One region of the Neorhizobium sp. T25_27 genome, then DNA from elsewhere that is predicted to be linked to it. Evidence: predicted binding sites of a transcription regulator. Region 1 holds the regulator's gene; each other region holds the start of a gene.

The links. Region 1 encodes HrcA, which represses chaperone genes, less so after heat shock. Its sites were predicted from a motif close to GTTAGCACTCNCNNNNNGNGAGTGCTAAC; they were not measured.
Region 2: groES (co-chaperone GroES) is a predicted target of HrcA. The motif match lies at 2,682-2,710, and genes of this name have one in related genera.
Region 3: groES (co-chaperone GroES) is a predicted target of HrcA. The motif match lies at 1,603-1,631, and genes of this name have one in related genera.
Region 4: groES (co-chaperone GroES) is a predicted target of HrcA. The motif match lies at 1,751-1,779, and genes of this name have one in related genera.

Annotation. Positions count from the first base shown of each region.
Region 1 is NZ_PVBJ01000002.1:445,359-449,409, reverse strand. It holds gene ptsN (PTS IIA-like nitrogen regulatory protein PtsN) at 1-281, shown strand, start outside; gene C5J24_RS09035 (helix-turn-helix transcriptional regulator) at 355-678, opposite strand; gene C5J24_RS09030 (VOC family protein) at 766-1,128, shown strand; gene grpE (nucleotide exchange factor GrpE) at 1,183-1,824, opposite strand; gene hrcA (heat-inducible transcriptional repressor HrcA) at 1,942-3,021, opposite strand; gene rph (ribonuclease PH) at 3,199-3,915, shown strand; gene C5J24_RS09010 (VOC family protein) at 3,938-4,051, shown strand, end outside.
Region 2 is NZ_PVBJ01000010.1:232,451-236,501, reverse strand. It holds gene uxuA (mannonate dehydratase) at 1-946, shown strand, start outside; gene C5J24_RS24695 (hypothetical protein) at 1,003-1,278, opposite strand; gene C5J24_RS24690 (Crp/Fnr family transcriptional regulator) at 1,558-2,283, shown strand; gene C5J24_RS24685 (usg protein) at 2,307-2,579, opposite strand; gene groES (co-chaperone GroES) at 2,858-3,172, shown strand; gene groL (chaperonin GroEL) at 3,220-4,051, shown strand, end outside.
Region 3 is NZ_PVBJ01000004.1:117,328-121,378, forward strand. It holds gene groL (chaperonin GroEL) at 1-1,192, opposite strand, end outside; gene groES (co-chaperone GroES) at 1,251-1,547, opposite strand; gene chrA (chromate efflux transporter) at 2,030-3,364, shown strand; gene C5J24_RS13875 (TIGR01459 family HAD-type hydrolase) at 3,491-4,051, shown strand, end outside.
Region 4 is NZ_PVBJ01000003.1:60,852-64,902, reverse strand. It holds gene groL (chaperonin GroEL) at 1-1,335, opposite strand, end outside; gene groES (co-chaperone GroES) at 1,401-1,697, opposite strand; gene C5J24_RS10490 (J domain-containing protein) at 1,886-2,494, opposite strand; gene C5J24_RS10485 (cold-shock protein) at 2,846-3,055, shown strand; gene C5J24_RS10480 (hypothetical protein) at 3,181-3,393, shown strand; gene C5J24_RS10475 (sensor histidine kinase) at 3,390-4,051, shown strand, end outside.

The sequences.
Region 1 (4,051 bases):
TCGCCATCCCGCACGGCAAGCTCAACAGCATCTCGTCGATCAAGGGTATTTTCGTGCGCCTTGAGGCGCCGGTCGATTTCGAAGCGCTCGATGACGAGCCGGTCGATCTGGTGTTCCTGCTGCTCGCACCCGAAGGCGCCGGCGCCGACCACCTGAAGGCGCTGTCGCGCATCGCCCGCGTCCTGCGCGACCAGGACCTTGTCGCCAAGCTGCGCAAGACCGATTCCGCTTCGGCGATCTATGCCTTCCTCAACGAGGAGCAGGCAAACCACGCCGCCTGACCGCATACACATTCGTGGGGACGAAACGAACCGCCCGGCCGCTGACAAAGCGCCGGGCGGTTTTGTTTGCGTGCTACCCTTCCAGATCGGATTTCAGCCGATCCATAAGTCTCACCGCATGGGCGGCATAATCGCCGATCCAGCGATCGTTGATGGACTTGATGGGCAGGGAATTGAGGTAGTTCCAGCGCTCCCTGCCCTCGCGCCTGACAATCACCAGATCGGCCTCTTCCAGCACTTTCAGATGCTGCATGATCGTGCAGCGATCCATGTCGGCAAAGGTCTCGCAGATGCTGCCGGTGGTTTGCGGCCGGCCCTTCAATTCATCGAGGATCAACCGCCGCCTCGGGTGGGCGAGCGCCTTGAAAACTGCGTCGATATCCGCTTCGCTTGACATGTTATATTTTTATAACATATTTTGCCTGCCAGCAAGGAGCCGGCATATCTCGGTTCCGGTTTTCCACGATGAAGAGGAGGAGAAGCCATGACGGACAGGCTATACGGCGGCATCGACATCGCCATGAAGGTCCCGTCGCATCAATATCAGGCGACGATCGCATTCTACCGTGACACGATCGGCCTCAAGGAGATCACCGACAAGGCACCCGCCATCGGTTTCGAACTCGGGCCGAACAAGCTCTGGATCGACGAGGCGCCGATGATGAGCCAGGCCGAGATATGGCTGGAATTGTTTACGGGTGATTTCGACGATGCGGCAGCGCATCTTGAAAAATCGGGCGTCGTGCGCTGCGACGCGATCGAGCCGCTGCCGGAAGGCTTCAAAGGCGGCTGGATCACCAGCCCCGCCAATATCATTCACATGGTGCGGGAACCGGAGGCCTGGTAGGCGCTCGGACAAAACAGGCCGGGCGGCGCGAGGCCGCCTGGCAAATCGTAGAGGTCAGGCGTTCTTTTCGCCGGCGGCTTCCGCGGAGACTTCCGCCTTCGGGCCGCCCTTTGCAACACCGACCATGGCAGGCCGCAGCACGCGTTCGCCGATCGTGAAGCCGGCCTGGACGACCTGAACGACGGTATTGTTCGGGACGGCGGGGTTCGGGATCTCGAACATGGCCTGGTGGAAGTTCGGATCGAACTTCTGGCCTTCCGCATCGATCTTCTTCACGCCGTGGCGTTCCAGCGCCGATAGCATGGAGCGCTCGGTCATCTCGACGCCCTCCAGGAGCGTGGTCAGCGAGGCATCTGCCGTGGCGCGCATTTCGGTCGGCACGGCATCCAGCGCCCGGCGCAGGTTGTCCGAAACGGCGAGCATGTCGCGGGCAAAACCGGCCGCCGCATAGGACTTAGCGTCCTTGATTTCGCGTTCGGTGCGGCGGCGCAGGTTGTCCATTTCGGCCGCCAGCCGCAGAAAGCGGTCGCGCAGCTCGTTATTTTCGGCTTTCAGCAATTCCAGCGGATCCGGTTCGGCGGCAGGCGCCTCGGCATTCTTCTGGTTGGCCGCGTCCTCAAGAGCAGATGCAACAGCTTCAACCGTGTTCTCCGCGGCAGTTGCGTCAGGTCCGTTCTTGTTGGTTTCGTCGGTCATGACGGTCTCCGGTTATTCTTGGCTTGGATTTACGGGCTTGGATTTGTGCCCGATATCGAGGTTTAAAGTGAAAAAATCAAGGCTTGGTGGGAAAGTTGGGGCGGCTCGGTCGCGAATTCAGCGCGACAGCCTGGCAAGCAGCTGTGCGGTGTAATCCACCATCGGCACGATGCGCGAATAGTTGAGCCGCGTCGGCCCGATGACCCCGACGGCACCGACGATCCGGTCTTCGCCGTCACGATAGGGCGCCACGATGAGCGAGGAGCCCGACAGGGAGAACAATTTGTTTTCCGAGCCGATGAAGATTCGCACGCCCGGTCCCTTCTCGGCGAGATCGAGGATCTCGATCAGGCTGTCCTTCTTTTCGAGATCGTCGAAAAGCAACCGCAGGCGATCGAGGTCGGCCACATCCGCTAGGCCTTCGAGCAGATTGGCCCGACCGCGGACGATGAGCTGGGTCGGCTTGCCTTCCTCGCTGTCGCCGGACCAGACCGCAAGACCGCGCTCGACCAGTTCCTGCGACAGCGCATGGAGCTCGCCCTGCACCTGATCCTTGAGTGTCTTCAGCTGGCCGCGCAGTTCCGGCAGTGTCTGGCCGCTGAGGTGGGCGTTGAGGAAATTGGCCGCCTCGGTGAGCTGCGACGACGTCACGCCGACCGGAAGTTCGATGACACGGTTTTCCACCTGGTTATGATCGCCGACGAGCACCGCGAGCGCCTTGGTCGGCTCAAGGCGGATGAACTCGACGTGCTTCAGGACCGGGTCGCTCTTGGTGGTAATGACGATCCCGGCGCCGCGCGAGACGCCTGACAACATGCGGCTCGCCTCCGCCATCAGGCTTTCCATCGGCTGATCGCGATCCGCAGGCCGGATCTGCCGGTCGATATTGGCGCGCTCCTCGGCGGAGAGGTCTCCGACCTGCATGAAAGCATCGACGAAAAAGCGAAGCCCGGACTGGGTCGGCAGGCGGCCGGCACTGATATGCGGGGAGTAGATGAGCCCGAGTTCCTCGAGATCGCTCATCACATTGCGCACCGACGCGGGCGACAGCGATATGGGCAGCAGGCGGGAAAGATTCCGGGAGCCGAGCGGTTCGCCGGTCTCCAGATAGCTTTCCACGATGCGGCGGAAAATTTCGCGCGAACGGTCATCGAGCACAGAGCCGCTGTCCCTACCCGTCGATGCCGAAAATCCCATCTAAAACTTCACCGTTCCGTTGTTCTTTCGACAAAATATAGTCATTCGCCGCGCCTTCTCCAAAGGGAAAATCGCCACGGGCATAATCAATCGCCCGCAGAGCGTCTTAGGCCTTTTTCTTTGCAAAAGCCTGGCCGGGGCCGTAGAAGGCGGAAACAGAAATCCAGGGAGTGAAGCATGCGGCCTTCAGGCAGACAGTTGAACCAGATGCGCAAGGTCTCGTTCGAGCGCAATTTCTCCAAACATGCCGAAGGTTCCTGCCTCGTCAAGTTCGGCGACACGCATGTGCTGTGCACCGCGAGTCTCGAAGAAAAGACGCCGCCGTGGCTGCGCAACAGCGGCAAGGGCTGGGTCACCGCCGAATACGGCATGCTGCCGCGCGCCACAGGCGACCGCATGAAGCGCGAAGCCGCTGCCGGAAAGCAGGGCGGCCGCACCCAGGAAATCCAGCGCCTGATCGGCCGGTCCTTACGCGCCGTCATAGATCTCGAAGCACTCGGCGAAAAGCAGATCACCATCGACTGCGACGTCATCCAGGCCGATGGCGGCACGCGCACGGCTTCGATCACCGGTGGCTGGATTGCGCTCTACGACTGCCTGAAGTGGATGGAAGCCCGCTCGATGACCAAGGTCGACAAGGTCTTGAAGGATCACGTCGCGGCGATCTCCTGCGGCATCTTTGCCGGCCAGCCGGTTATCGACCTCGACTATATCGAGGATTCGGCTGCCGAAACGGACGCCAATTTCGTGATGACCGGCACCGGCGGCATTGTCGAGGTGCAGGGCACGGCCGAAGGCAAGCCTTTCAGCCAGGAGGAATTCCTGAAGCTCTTGGCACTGGCCCAGGACGGCACGCAGGAACTGGTGGCGATGCAGAAGCAGGCGATTGCCTGACATTCGCTGAAAGAGGTGCTGTTTGATCGAAGGCATTCTCGAAACTGCACTTTATGCTGACGATCTCGATGCCGCCGAGACCTTCTACGGCGGCATTCTCGGGCTTGAAAAGGTTCTGCGTGCCGGCAACAGGCAT
Region 2 (4,051 bases), on a different contig from region 1:
GCAGGAAACGCTGCGGCGTCTCTCGGCCTCCGGCATCCGCACGGTCTGTTACAATTTCATGCCGATCCTCGATTGGACACGCACGGACCTGCGCTGGGACACCCGCCATGGCGCCAAGGCCATGCGGTTCGACCTGACCGATTTTGCCGCCTTCGATATCCATATCCTCAAACGTCCCAAGGCCCACGGCGATTATCCGGAATGGCTGCAGGAGGATGCGGCGAAGCGGCGTTCCGAAATGGCGGATGCAAAGATCGCAGCCCTGGGCAAGAACATCGGCGCCGGGCTGCCGGGCTCGGCGGACGGCTATACGCTCGACCAGCTGCTGGAAAAGCTGCGGTCCTACCAGGGCATCGACCGGGCACGACTGCAGCAGAACCTCGTCGACTTCCTGATGGAAGTCACGCCCGTGGCGGAAGAGGTCGGCATCAACCTCTGCGCCCATGGCGACGATCCGCCCTGGCCGTTGCTCGGCCTTCCGCGCATCCTGTCGACCGAAGCCGATTACGCACATATGCTGGATCAGGTCGGCGCGCGCGCCAATGGCGTGACGCTCTGCACGGGGTCGCTCGGCGCAAGAGCCGATAACGATCTGCCCTTCATCGCCTCGCGCTTTGGCGACCGCATCCATTTCGTGCATCTGCGGAACGTAACGCGGGACACCGACACGGTTCCCTGCTCTTTCTTCGAGGACGAGCACCTGGAAGGCGCAACGGACATGGTTGCCGTGATCGCCGCGCTGCTTTCGGAAGAGGCCCGTCGGCGCGAGGAAGGCCGCGAGGATTGTCGCATCCCGATGCGGCCGGATCACGGGCAGGAAATCCTCGACGACCTGACCCGCGGTGCGCAGCCGGGCTATCCCGCCATCGGACGGCTCAAGGGGCTGGCGGAGCTTCGCGGCATCGAGCGAACGCTCACGCATCCGCGTTATGGCCTGAGGGCATGATCATGAACTGGCTGCCCGGCCAACAGTCGTCACATAGTCGCTGAGAACATGGCCGTTCAAACAGCCGGCGGAGATTCAACCGCACCGGAAGGAATGATGCCGGCGAGCGCCTGACGAACCGTGACCTCCGAAAGAAGGTCCCCCGCTGCGTCGCAGACACGGATACTGCGAAGACCGAACTGCCCACCGCCGCGAAGGCAGTCTGCGGCGAGATCGCGGATGCCTCGGGTCGCCTCCGTGGTCGCAGCTTGAAGATCGGGAAGGTCCGAGCCGTCAGGATCATTGATCACGAGCGCAGACAAATAATTCAGGTGAAGGAAGAATTTCGGCATTCGAATGCTCCAGGGTCGCGACTAGCTCCTCCCGCCAAAGCACATCGTTTTATAAGAATATGAATATATCTAGTATTTTAGAATTGTCTACGGGACTAAATACCCTCCGCACAGGACAAACACCTCCAGTTGGCGGACTTAGCGCGACGGATTGTCCGCTGGCGCACCAAACCACCGCGGTATTTGGAAGCTTGTATACTGCCAATATCGTCTGCTGAATTCTCAGGGCGCAGACGGCTGAGAGTGGCTACTCTTGCCCCAACACCGGCCAAGAGAACCATGACGGCAATTTCCCAGTTATCCATGCGCAACAGGCTGCTTGCGTCGCTGCCAAGCGCCGACTTCGAGCAGGTCGAACGTCATTTGGAGCATATCGATCTGCCGCGCCGCACCCCATTGGGCATGCGCCATGAACAGATTGAACATGTCTATTTTCCAACGGACGGCATCGCGTCGATGGTTGCCGTTTCGCCGGAAGGACAAAGGGCCGAAGCGGGCATATTCGGCAACGAGGGATTCTTCCCGACGTCCGCAGCCATGGGAAGCAGCGTCAATCTCTTCGACTGCAACATGCAGGTGGCAGGTGAGGCCTACCGGATGACGCTTCCACAGTTCGTCAGCCTCCAACAGGAAAACAGAAACTTTGCAAAGCTCCTGTTGCGCGCCGTCGAAGCGTTCACGGCTCAGGTGGCCTATACCGCATTATCCAACGCCGTGCATGGTGTGGATGAACGGTTGGCCCGCTGGTTGCTGATGTGCCACGACCGCTTGATGGGAAATGAAATCCCTCTTACCCACGATTTCATTTCGGTGATGCTGGCCGTGCGGCGCCCGAGCGTGACCAGTTCCTTGCACATCCTTGAGGGCAATTTGTTCATCCGCTCGCAGCGAGGGATGATCACCATCCGGGACAGGCCTGCCATGGAGGAATTCGCACACGACGCCTACGGTCCGCCCGAGGAGGACTACCGACGGCTGATGTCAGGGCTTTTCCAGGCCTCTTAAAGCAAAAGGGAAAAGGTCAAGTCTCAGTGCAGTTTGAACTCGCCTTCGACGCGACGCCACTCGTTGGGCCCGATCAGGCGCTGGTGGGTATAACGAACGGAATGCAGCGGTCCGTCGAGATTGGCCTGCCAGAAATCCAGAAATTTCTGCATCTCGGGAAACCCCGGGGCCAGATCGTAATCCTGCCAGACATAGGTCTGCAGGACGGATTCGAAATCTGGAATGTGGTAGAGAATGTGCGCCGTCGTAAGACCATAGCCGCTCAGCTGCCGCTCGAGATCCGATGAAAATTGCATGCTTCATCTCCGTTCAATGACAGTTCGAAACTTGGCCTGATTTTTTACAGGCCATCAACCGGTTCCTAACGCTCGACTCTGATTTCTGTTCCTTATCAGCATGTTAGCAGCCGCTTCGACGAAGTGCTGATTTTTCATCTTCGCCCTCTTGAAATTGAAAAATCGGAAAACCAGATCATTTCGCGCAAAATGCTCGTGCGAGGTTTTGCACCCGCCCGGACTGGTCATCCGGTCCGGCAGGGGAGCAACGTCATCACTGTTTGTCCATGGAGGAAAACATGTCGTTCCGACCGCTTCATGATCGCATTCTCGTCCGCCGGGTCGAATCGGAAGAAAAGACCAAGGGTGGCATCATCATTCCCGACACAGCCAAGGAAAAGCCGCAGGAAGGCGAGGTCATCGCCGTCGGCCCTGGCGCCCGCAACGACGCCGGTCAGGTCCAGGCGCTCGACGTCAAGGTTGGCGACCGCATCCTGTTCGGCAAGTGGTCCGGCACCGAGATCAAGATCAACGGCGAAGACCTGCTGATCATGAAGGAAAGCGATGTCATGGGCATCATCGAGGCCCGGGCCGAGCAGAAGAAAGCCGCCTGAGAATACCATCCATCAGTCAAGCAAGCTGCCTAATCGAGGAGTGAAAAATGGCTGCGAAAGAAGTCAAGTTCAACACCGATGCCCGTGAACGCATGTTGCGTGGGGTCGACATCCTGGCCAATGCCGTGAAGGTGACGCTCGGTCCGAAGGGCCGCAACGTCGTGATCGACAAGTCCTTCGGGGCACCCCGCATCACCAAGGACGGCGTATCGGTCGCCAAGGAAATCGAACTGGACGACAAGTTCGAAAACATGGGTGCGCAGATGCTGCGGGAAGTGGCATCGAAGACCAACGACCTGGCTGGTGACGGCACGACGACTGCGACCGTGCTGGCCCAGGCGATCGTCAGGGAGGGCGCAAAGGCCGTCGCTTCCGGCATGAACCCGATGGACCTGAAGCGCGGCATCGACCTTGCCGTCGATGCGGTCGTCAAGGAACTGAAGGCCAACGCCCGCAAGATCTCGAACAATTCTGAAATCGCCCAGGTGGGTACCATCTCGGCCAATGGCGATGCCGAAATCGGCCGGTATCTCGCCGAAGCCATGGAAAAGGTCGGCAACGAGGGCGTGATCACGGTTGAAGAAGCCAAGACCGCCGAAACCGAACTCGAAGTCGTCGAAGGCATGCAGTTCGATCGCGGTTATCTCAGCCCCTACTTCGTCACCAACCAGGACAAGATGCGGGTGGAACTCGAGGATCCCTATATCCTGATCCACGAAAAGAAGCTCTCCAACCTGCAATCCATGCTGCCGGTGCTCGAAGCCGTGGTTCAGTCCGGCAAGCCGCTGCTGATCATCGCGGAAGACGTCGAAGGCGAAGCGCTTGCCACCCTCGTCGTCAACAAGCTGCGTGGCGGCCTCAAGATCGCTGCCGTCAAGG
Region 3 (4,051 bases), on a different contig from region 1:
CGTCGATGCGGTCCTTCTTTTCCTTGACTTCGACTTCCGTCGAGCCGCCGACGCGGATCACGGCAACGCCGCCGGCCAGCTTGGCCAGACGTTCCTGCAGCTTTTCGCGGTCGTAGTCGGAAGTGGTTTCCTCGATCTGAGCCTTGATCTGACCAACGCGGCCTTCGATGTCGGCCTTGGAGCCGGCGCCGTCGACGATCGTGGTGTTTTCCTTGGAGATCGAGACCTTCTTGGTGCGGCCGAGCATGTCGAGCGTGACATTTTCGAGCTTGATGCCGAGGTCTTCGGAGATGACAGTGCCGCCCGTCAGGATGGCGATGTCTTCGAGCATGGCCTTGCGGCGGTCGCCGAAGCCCGGGGCCTTGACGGCAGCGATCTTGAGGCCGCCACGCAGCTTGTTGACGACGAGCGTCGCAAGAGCTTCGCCTTCGACGTCTTCAGCGATGATCAGGAGCGGCTTGCCGGTCTGGACGACGGCTTCGAGAACCGGGAGCATTGCCTGCAGGTTCGAGAGCTTCTTCTCGTGGAGGAGAATGAAAGCGTCGTCGAGATCGGCAACCATCTTTTCCGGGTTGGTGACGAAGTAGGGCGACAGGTAGCCGCGGTCGAACTGCATGCCTTCGACGACTTCGAGTTCGGTTTCGGCGGTCTTGGCTTCTTCAACCGTGATGACGCCTTCGTTGCCGACCTTCTGCATGGCTTCAGCAATGTCGAGACCGACCTGCTTGTCGCCGTTTGCGGAGATCGTGCCGACCTGTGCGACTTCTTCCGAGGTCGAAATCTTCTTGGCCTTGGCCTGGAGATCCTTGACGACGTCTGCAACAGCGAGGTCGATGCCGCGCTTCAGGTCCATCGGGTTCATGCCGGCTGCAACGGCCTTGTTGCCTTCGCGAACGATCGCCTGGGCAAGAACGGTAGCCGTCGTGGTGCCGTCGCCGGCGATGTCGTTGGTCTTCGAAGCAACTTCGCGGACCATCTGGGCGCCCATGTTCTCGAACTTGTCGTCAAGTTCGATTTCCTTGGCGACCGATACGCCGTCCTTGGTGATGCGCGGTGCGCCGAAGGACTTGTCGATGATGACGTTACGGCCCTTCGGGCCGAGCGTTACCTTGACTGCGTCGGCGAGAATGTCGACGCCGCGCAGCATCTTTTCGCGCGCGGTGCGGCCGAACTTGATTTCTTTAGCTGCCATTTTGGGAACTCCTGAAAAGGGGTGTCAGCGATATTTCAGTGAAAGCAACCGACTGAGATCAGCCGATGATGCCCATGATGTCGGATTCCTTCATGATCAGAAGGTCTTCGCCGTCGAGCTTGACTTCGGTGCCGGACCACTTGCCGAACAGGACGCGGTCGCCAGCCTTGACGTCGAGAGCGGTGATGTTGCCCTTGTCGTCGCGGGTGCCGGTGCCGACGGCGACGATTTCGCCTTCCTGCGGCTTTTCCTTGGCGGTATCAGGAATGATGATGCCGCCCTTGGTCTTGGCTTCGGATTCGACGCGACGAACAACGACGCGGTCGTGAAGGGGGCGGAAATTGGTGCTTGCCATTGTCTAATCCCTCGATCAAATGACATGGACGGGTGGAAACCCGTATCTCGGTGCTGTTAGCACTCCCATTTGGAGAGTGCCAGCCGCGTCGAGATAAGGGTGCCCGGCGGATGAGTCAAGAACGGCCGTAAAATTTTCGGGACGGCTCGGAACTCATGGGAAATACGCTTAACGATACGGATGCTGGGCAACGCCTGTGCTCGGCGGACTGATGACCGCAACCGGCCACATCGGGTCGTCGGTTTCGGCTACCTCTCCGGGCAGGTCGGCATGTTGCACCGGACTTTGGTGGAAGAAAGGCGCCGGCGCATTTAACAGCCGCGCGGGGCCAGCGAATGCCGCGACGTGGCGCCATGCCGAAGTTCGCTTCCTTCATACGGTCTTCACATATGGCTCCTAGAGGGGGCGGCGAGTTTCCACGCGCTGTGGGTACATGACGCCATGGACGACAGGTACCCGGTGCGGAAAAGCATGAGGCAATGATGGATCAGGCGGTGAAGGACGAGATTGCGGTGAAGCCGACGCTCGGCGAGCTGACGGCGGTGTTCGCCAGGATCGGGGTCCTGAGTTTCGGCGGGCCTGCTGGGCAGATCGGTCTGATGCACCGGACCCTGGTGGACGAAAGGCGCTGGCTTTCCGAGGCGCGGTTTCTGCATGCCTTGAACTACTGCATGCTGCTGCCGGGACCGGAAGCCCAGCAGCTGGCCACCTATATTGGCTGGCTGATGTTCGGGGTGCGCGGCGGCATGATCGCCGGCCTTCTTTTCGTGCTTCCGGGGCTGGCCGTCATCATCGCCCTTTCGACGGCTTACGCCCTCTATCAGGATACGAGCTGGCTCACCGGCCTGTTTTTCGGCCTCAAGGCGGCGGTGCTGGCGATCGTTGTCGAGGCGGTGATCCGCCTCAGCCGCAAGACGCTGAAGAACCGCCTCCTGTTCGGCATCGCGGCGGCCGCCTTCGTGGCATTGTTCTTCTTCGGCCTGCCGTTTCCGCTCGTGGTGCTTCTGGCGGGGTTAGTCGGCTTCTTTGCCGCCCGCAGGGGCGGTGGAACAGCCAAAAGCTCCGACGTGATCGACCTGCCGAAACGGCCGAAGCCGTTGACGGCAATCGCCACGCTGGTTTTCTGGATCGCGGTCTGGCAGCTTCCGCTTCTGCTGCTGTGGATGTTCTCGGCGCCGGAAGGCCTGGCCGTCATGTTCACCTTCTTCTCCAAGATGGCGATGGTGACGTTCGGCGGTGCCTATGCGGTGCTCGCCTATGTGGCGCAGGTGGCGGTCGACAATTATGGCTGGCTGAAACCCGGCGAAATGCTGGACGGGCTGGCGCTTGCCGAAACGACGCCAGGGCCGCTGGTTCTGGTGCTGTCCTTCGTCGGCTTCCTGGTAGGTTTCCGGGAAGCCGCCGGTCTCGGACCGGTCGCCGGCGGCGTGATCGGCGCGCTGCTGGTCGCCTGGGCGACCTTCGTGCCGAGCTTCATCTGGATCTTCGCGGGCGCGCCCTATATCGAGCGGCTGCGCGGCAATCCGGTCCTTTCGGCGGCGCTGTCGGCAATCACGGCCGCGGTTGTCGGCGTCATCCTCAACCTCGCCATCTGGTTCGGCCTGCACGTCCTGTTCCGCGAGGTCGAGCAGATTTCCCTGTGGCCCGCGGCCGGCTTGAGGCTTTTCTGGCCGGCCTGGACGACCCTCGACCCGCTCGCCTTCCTGCTTTTCGTGGTATCGGCCTTCCTGCTCTTCCGCATGAAGATCGGCATGGTGCCGGTCCTGGTCGTCAGCGCGGTCGTGGGCCTTGCCGTCCGGTTGGCGGTAGCGGGCTAGGGATGAAATGGGGGAAGTTACCCCGCTGACATCGCCGATGCGGTCGCGGCTTTTCTCCCGAATATCTCTTGTAATCCTTAACCGGGTTTGTCATGTGACCCGGGACTTGCGAGATGGGAAGGTTACATGGCAAAGCGCATCGGCAATCTGAACGAAGTGATCGGCGACTACGACGTGGTCCTTTCGGACGTCTGGGGTGTGGTTCACAACGGTGTCGAGGCTTTCCAGCATTCCTGCCGGGCGCTCGCCGCGGCCCGCGAAGCCGGCGCCACCGTCGTGCTGATCACCAATTCGCCGCGCACCGCTCCCGGCGTCATCGAGCAGATGCGCACGCTCGGCGTGCCCGACGGCACCTATGACCGGATCGTTACGTCCGGCGACGTTACCCAGCACCTGATCGTCGACGGCCCGAAAAAGGTTTTTCTGATCGGTCCCGACCGCGACCTCAACCTGTTCGACGGGCTCAGCGTCGAGGTGGTCTCTGCCGACGAAGCCGAATGCATCGTCTGCACCGGTTTCTTCGACGACGAGAAGGAAGTACCGGAAGACTATACCGACATGCTGGCGGCGTTTGCCAAGCGTGACGTGCCTTTCATCTGCGCCAACCCGGATCTCGTCGTCGAGCGCGGCCACAAGATCATCCCCTGCGCCGGCGCGGTGGCAGCTTACTACGAAGAGTTCGGCGGC
Region 4 (4,051 bases), on a different contig from region 1:
AGCCTTGCGGATGATGCTGATCCCGGCATTCTGATCGTCATTCTCGCCCTTGATGTCGAGAACGATCGAGGCGCGAAGCAGGGCGGTGCCGCCGCCCGGTACGATGCCTTCTTCGACTGCTGCACGCGTTGCATTGAGGGCGTCGTCGATGCGGTCCTTCTTTTCCTTGACTTCGATTTCCGTCGAGCCGCCGACGCGGATCACGGCAACGCCGCCGGCCAGCTTGGCCAGACGTTCCTGCAGCTTCTCGCGGTCGTAGTCCGAGGTGGTTTCCTCGATCTGAGCCTTGATCTGGCCGATGCGCCCGTCAATATCCGCCTTGGTGCCCGCACCATCGACGACGGTGGTGTTCTCCTTGGTGATCGAGACCTTCTTGGCGCGGCCGAGCATCTCGAGCGTGACGTTCTCGAGCTTGATGCCGAGGTCTTCCGAGATCACGGTGCCGCCGGTCAGGATCGCCAGATCCTCCAGCATGGCCTTGCGGCGATCGCCGAAGCCTGGAGCCTTGACGGCAGCGATCTTGAGGCCGCCACGCAGCTTGTTGACGACGAGCGTCGCAAGGGCTTCGCCTTCGACGTCCTCGGAAATGATCAGCAACGGCTTGCCGCTCTGGACGACGGCTTCCAGGATAGGAAGCATGGCCTGCAGGTTGGAGAGCTTCTTTTCGTGCAGCAGCACGTAGGCATCTTCCAGCTCAGCCACCATCTTTTCGGCATTGGTGACGAAATAGGGCGACAGGTAGCCGCGGTCGAACTGCATGCCTTCGACGACTTCGAGTTCGGTTTCGGCGGTCTTGGCTTCTTCGACGGTAATCACGCCTTCGTTGCCGACCTTCTGCATCGCGTCGGCGATATACTGGCCTATTTCCTTCTCGCCATTGGCCGAGATGGTGCCGACCTGGGCAATCTCTTCCGAGGTGTTGATCTTCTTGGCCTTGGCAAGCAGGTCCTTCACGACGGCGGTAACGGCGAGGTCGATGCCGCGCTTCAGGTCCATCGGGTTCATGCCGGCTGCAACGGCCTTGCCGCCTTCGCGAACGATCGCCTGGGCAAGAACGGTCGCGGTCGTGGTGCCGTCGCCGGCGATGTCGTTGGTCTTCGAAGCAACTTCGCGGACCATCTGGGCACCCATGTTCTCGAACTTGTCGTCAAGTTCGATCTCCTTGGCGACGGTAACGCCGTCCTTGGTGATCCGCGGTGCGCCGTAGGATTTGTCGATCACGACGTTGCGGCCCTTCGGACCGAGCGTCACCTTCACTGCGTCGGCGAGAATGTCGACGCCGCGCAGCAGCTTCTCGCGTGCATCACGGCCGAATTTGATCTGTTTGGCAGACATGGAAAAACTCCCGGGCCGTTGGCCCCATGGTCTTCGTCAAAAGGAAATAAGGAAGCGGCCGAAGATCAGGCGATGACGCCCATGACGTCTGCTTCCTTCATGATCAACAGGTCTTCGCCATTGAACTTGATCTCGGTGCCGGACCACTTGCCGAACAGGATGCGATCGCCTGCCTTGACATCGAGGGGAACGATCTTGCCGCTCTCGTCGCGGGTGCCGGTGCCGACGGCGACGATCTCGCCTTCCTGCGGTTTTTCCTTGGCGGTGTCGGGAATGATGATGCCGCCCTTGGTCTTGGCTTCAGCCTCGATACGGCGCACGACGACACGGTCGTGCAACGGCCGAAAATTGGTATTGTTCATTTTGGGTTCCTTAGCGAGAGCGCAGCCCAATGGCGGGTTCCCGATCGGATATCCTTAGCACTCTTATGCCAGGAGTGCTAGCGCCATTCGTGCCTTGGTGGTGATCCGGCATCGGCGGCGACGCTGTCTCTCTTCGCCAGGGGACGGGCGGGCGACATCGAAACCGCCAGCGGATCACTGCCGCACGTCTAGCAGAAGCCATTGAGCTTGAGGATCTTATGGGCGTCGATCGACGCCTGAAGCTGATCCTCCGAGTTGCGCTCTCCATGGTTCGCGTCCGGATGATGCATCTTGAGCCTTTGCTTGTAGCGGCTTCTGATCTCCTCCGGCGTTGCATCCGGTGAAAGGCCAAGCGTCTCGAAAGCCTTGGCTTCCAGTACCTTGAGCTTGCGTCGCTGAAGATCCAGGTTTGCGGCCTGGCGTTGTGCAGCGCTTTTGCGTGCGTTCGTCGCCTTTGCGGAACCGGAGCGGGCCATGGAGGGGAGCGGCATCTCCGAGGCTTTTTTGATACCGGTGCCCCAGGTCGGGCGGCTGCCGCTTGCCGCTTCCCTCTGATAGCGCGCGATCAACGGGTCGGAGAGGTTTGGCGCAAAGTTATAACCTTTGCCATATTCCTTTACATGCTCAGGACAGAACAGCAGATAAAGCCCTTCGGCATCCCGCCCGACAGGAGCGCGATGAGTGCCACCCTTTTCGCATCCGTCCCACTGGCATTTCGGATGGTTGGGTTCGTGGTGCGGAGCCGGTTTTTTGCGGATCGACCGTAGGCCGACAAATATCTTTGAATCAGACGTCATCGCGCCTTATATGGCGGTCCTGCGCCAGCAGGCAAGGAGTATGGACAGGCCAACCACAGAGCAGTCCGTTGCTGCGGCAGTTCTGCGCCCAGCCGAGCGGGCTGAGGGTCCACCTGTGAGAGCCCTTTTGCTGTGCCGGGACGCAAATTCACCGAGACGTCCAAACTAAAAGTTGACTCACGGGCGGATAGCCTCTATTTACGGTTTATCGATCTTTTGCTTGCTGAACTTTGGTTTCCGCGCGATTGGCAGCGCGCCTGACGAACTTCCCTTTCAAAATCAATCGCTATCACCATCCGCAGGGCTTTGGCTCTGGGGTCACTCAATCTTGCTTTGAAAGGGTTCATCATCATGACCACAGGCACAGTTAAATGGTTCAATTCCACCAAGGGCTTCGGCTTCATTCAGCCTGACAACGGCGGCGCTGATGCGTTCGTACACATTTCTGCCGTCGAGCGCGCCGGAATGCGGGAAATCGTCGAGGGCCAGAAGATCGGCTACGAACTCGAACGCGACGCAAAGTCCGGTAAGATGTCGGCTTGCAACCTGCAGGCTGCCTAACCAAAAGCGGCTTCCGCTTTGACCACGGATGTACTGGCACCGCTGGAAGCTGATTTTTTAAGGGCCGGGCATCATGTCCGGCCTTTTTGTTTTCGATCATGCATAGTTTGCAAACAGGAGCCGTCATGACGCACAGCAAGGCCGAAATGGCCTTTGACCAGGTTCAATCGCAGTTCTTCGCGCGCGACCACGCGGTCGAAGAGCTGGATTATGTCGCGCAGGTACGGGAGGCGAAGACCCTGCGTCTTCGCGAAGCCCGCCTTGCCAGGGAGGAGCGCGATCGAAATGCAGCGCTCGCCATCGCGCTCGCGAAGCGCGCGAAACAGAGACAGGTGTGAGCAACGCCGTGACCGAGAGTCGCCCCGCCGAACATCCCGAGTGGGGATTGGAGCAATTGCGCAGCGCAATCCATGCGGCGGGCGTGGCCCTATGGTCCTGGAACGTGGATACTGACCGCTTCGTTATGGACGGTCACGGCTTTACTCTCTGGAACGTCACGCACGATGTTGCCCTGACCTTCGAGCACCTGTCCGAGAAAATACATCCGGCCGACAGGGACCGGGTGAGGGCAGCCTTTGTCGCGACACGCGCCGTGATCGGCCCTTACGAGATCGACTTCCGCATCCTCGTCGGATCGGACGTGCGATGGGTATCGGCGCGGGGACAGGGCAGTGATGCGGGCATCAAGAACCGGGCGATGACGGGTATTTTTCTGGACGTCACGGGGCGCAAGCAGGCCGAAGAAAGCCATGAACTCCTTGCGGGCGAAATGAGCCACCGGGTCAAGAACCTGCTTGCCATCGCGTCGGGCCTCACTCTGATTACCTCACGATCCTCTGCATCCATCGAAGACATGACGAAGCAGCTGACCAACCGGCTGACCGCACTCGGCCGGGCGCACGATCTTGTTCGGCCGTTACCGAGCGGCCAGGGCGATGCCGCGCTTCTCGGGGACATCTTTACCGTTTTGCTCGCTCCCTATGACGACGATGGAGC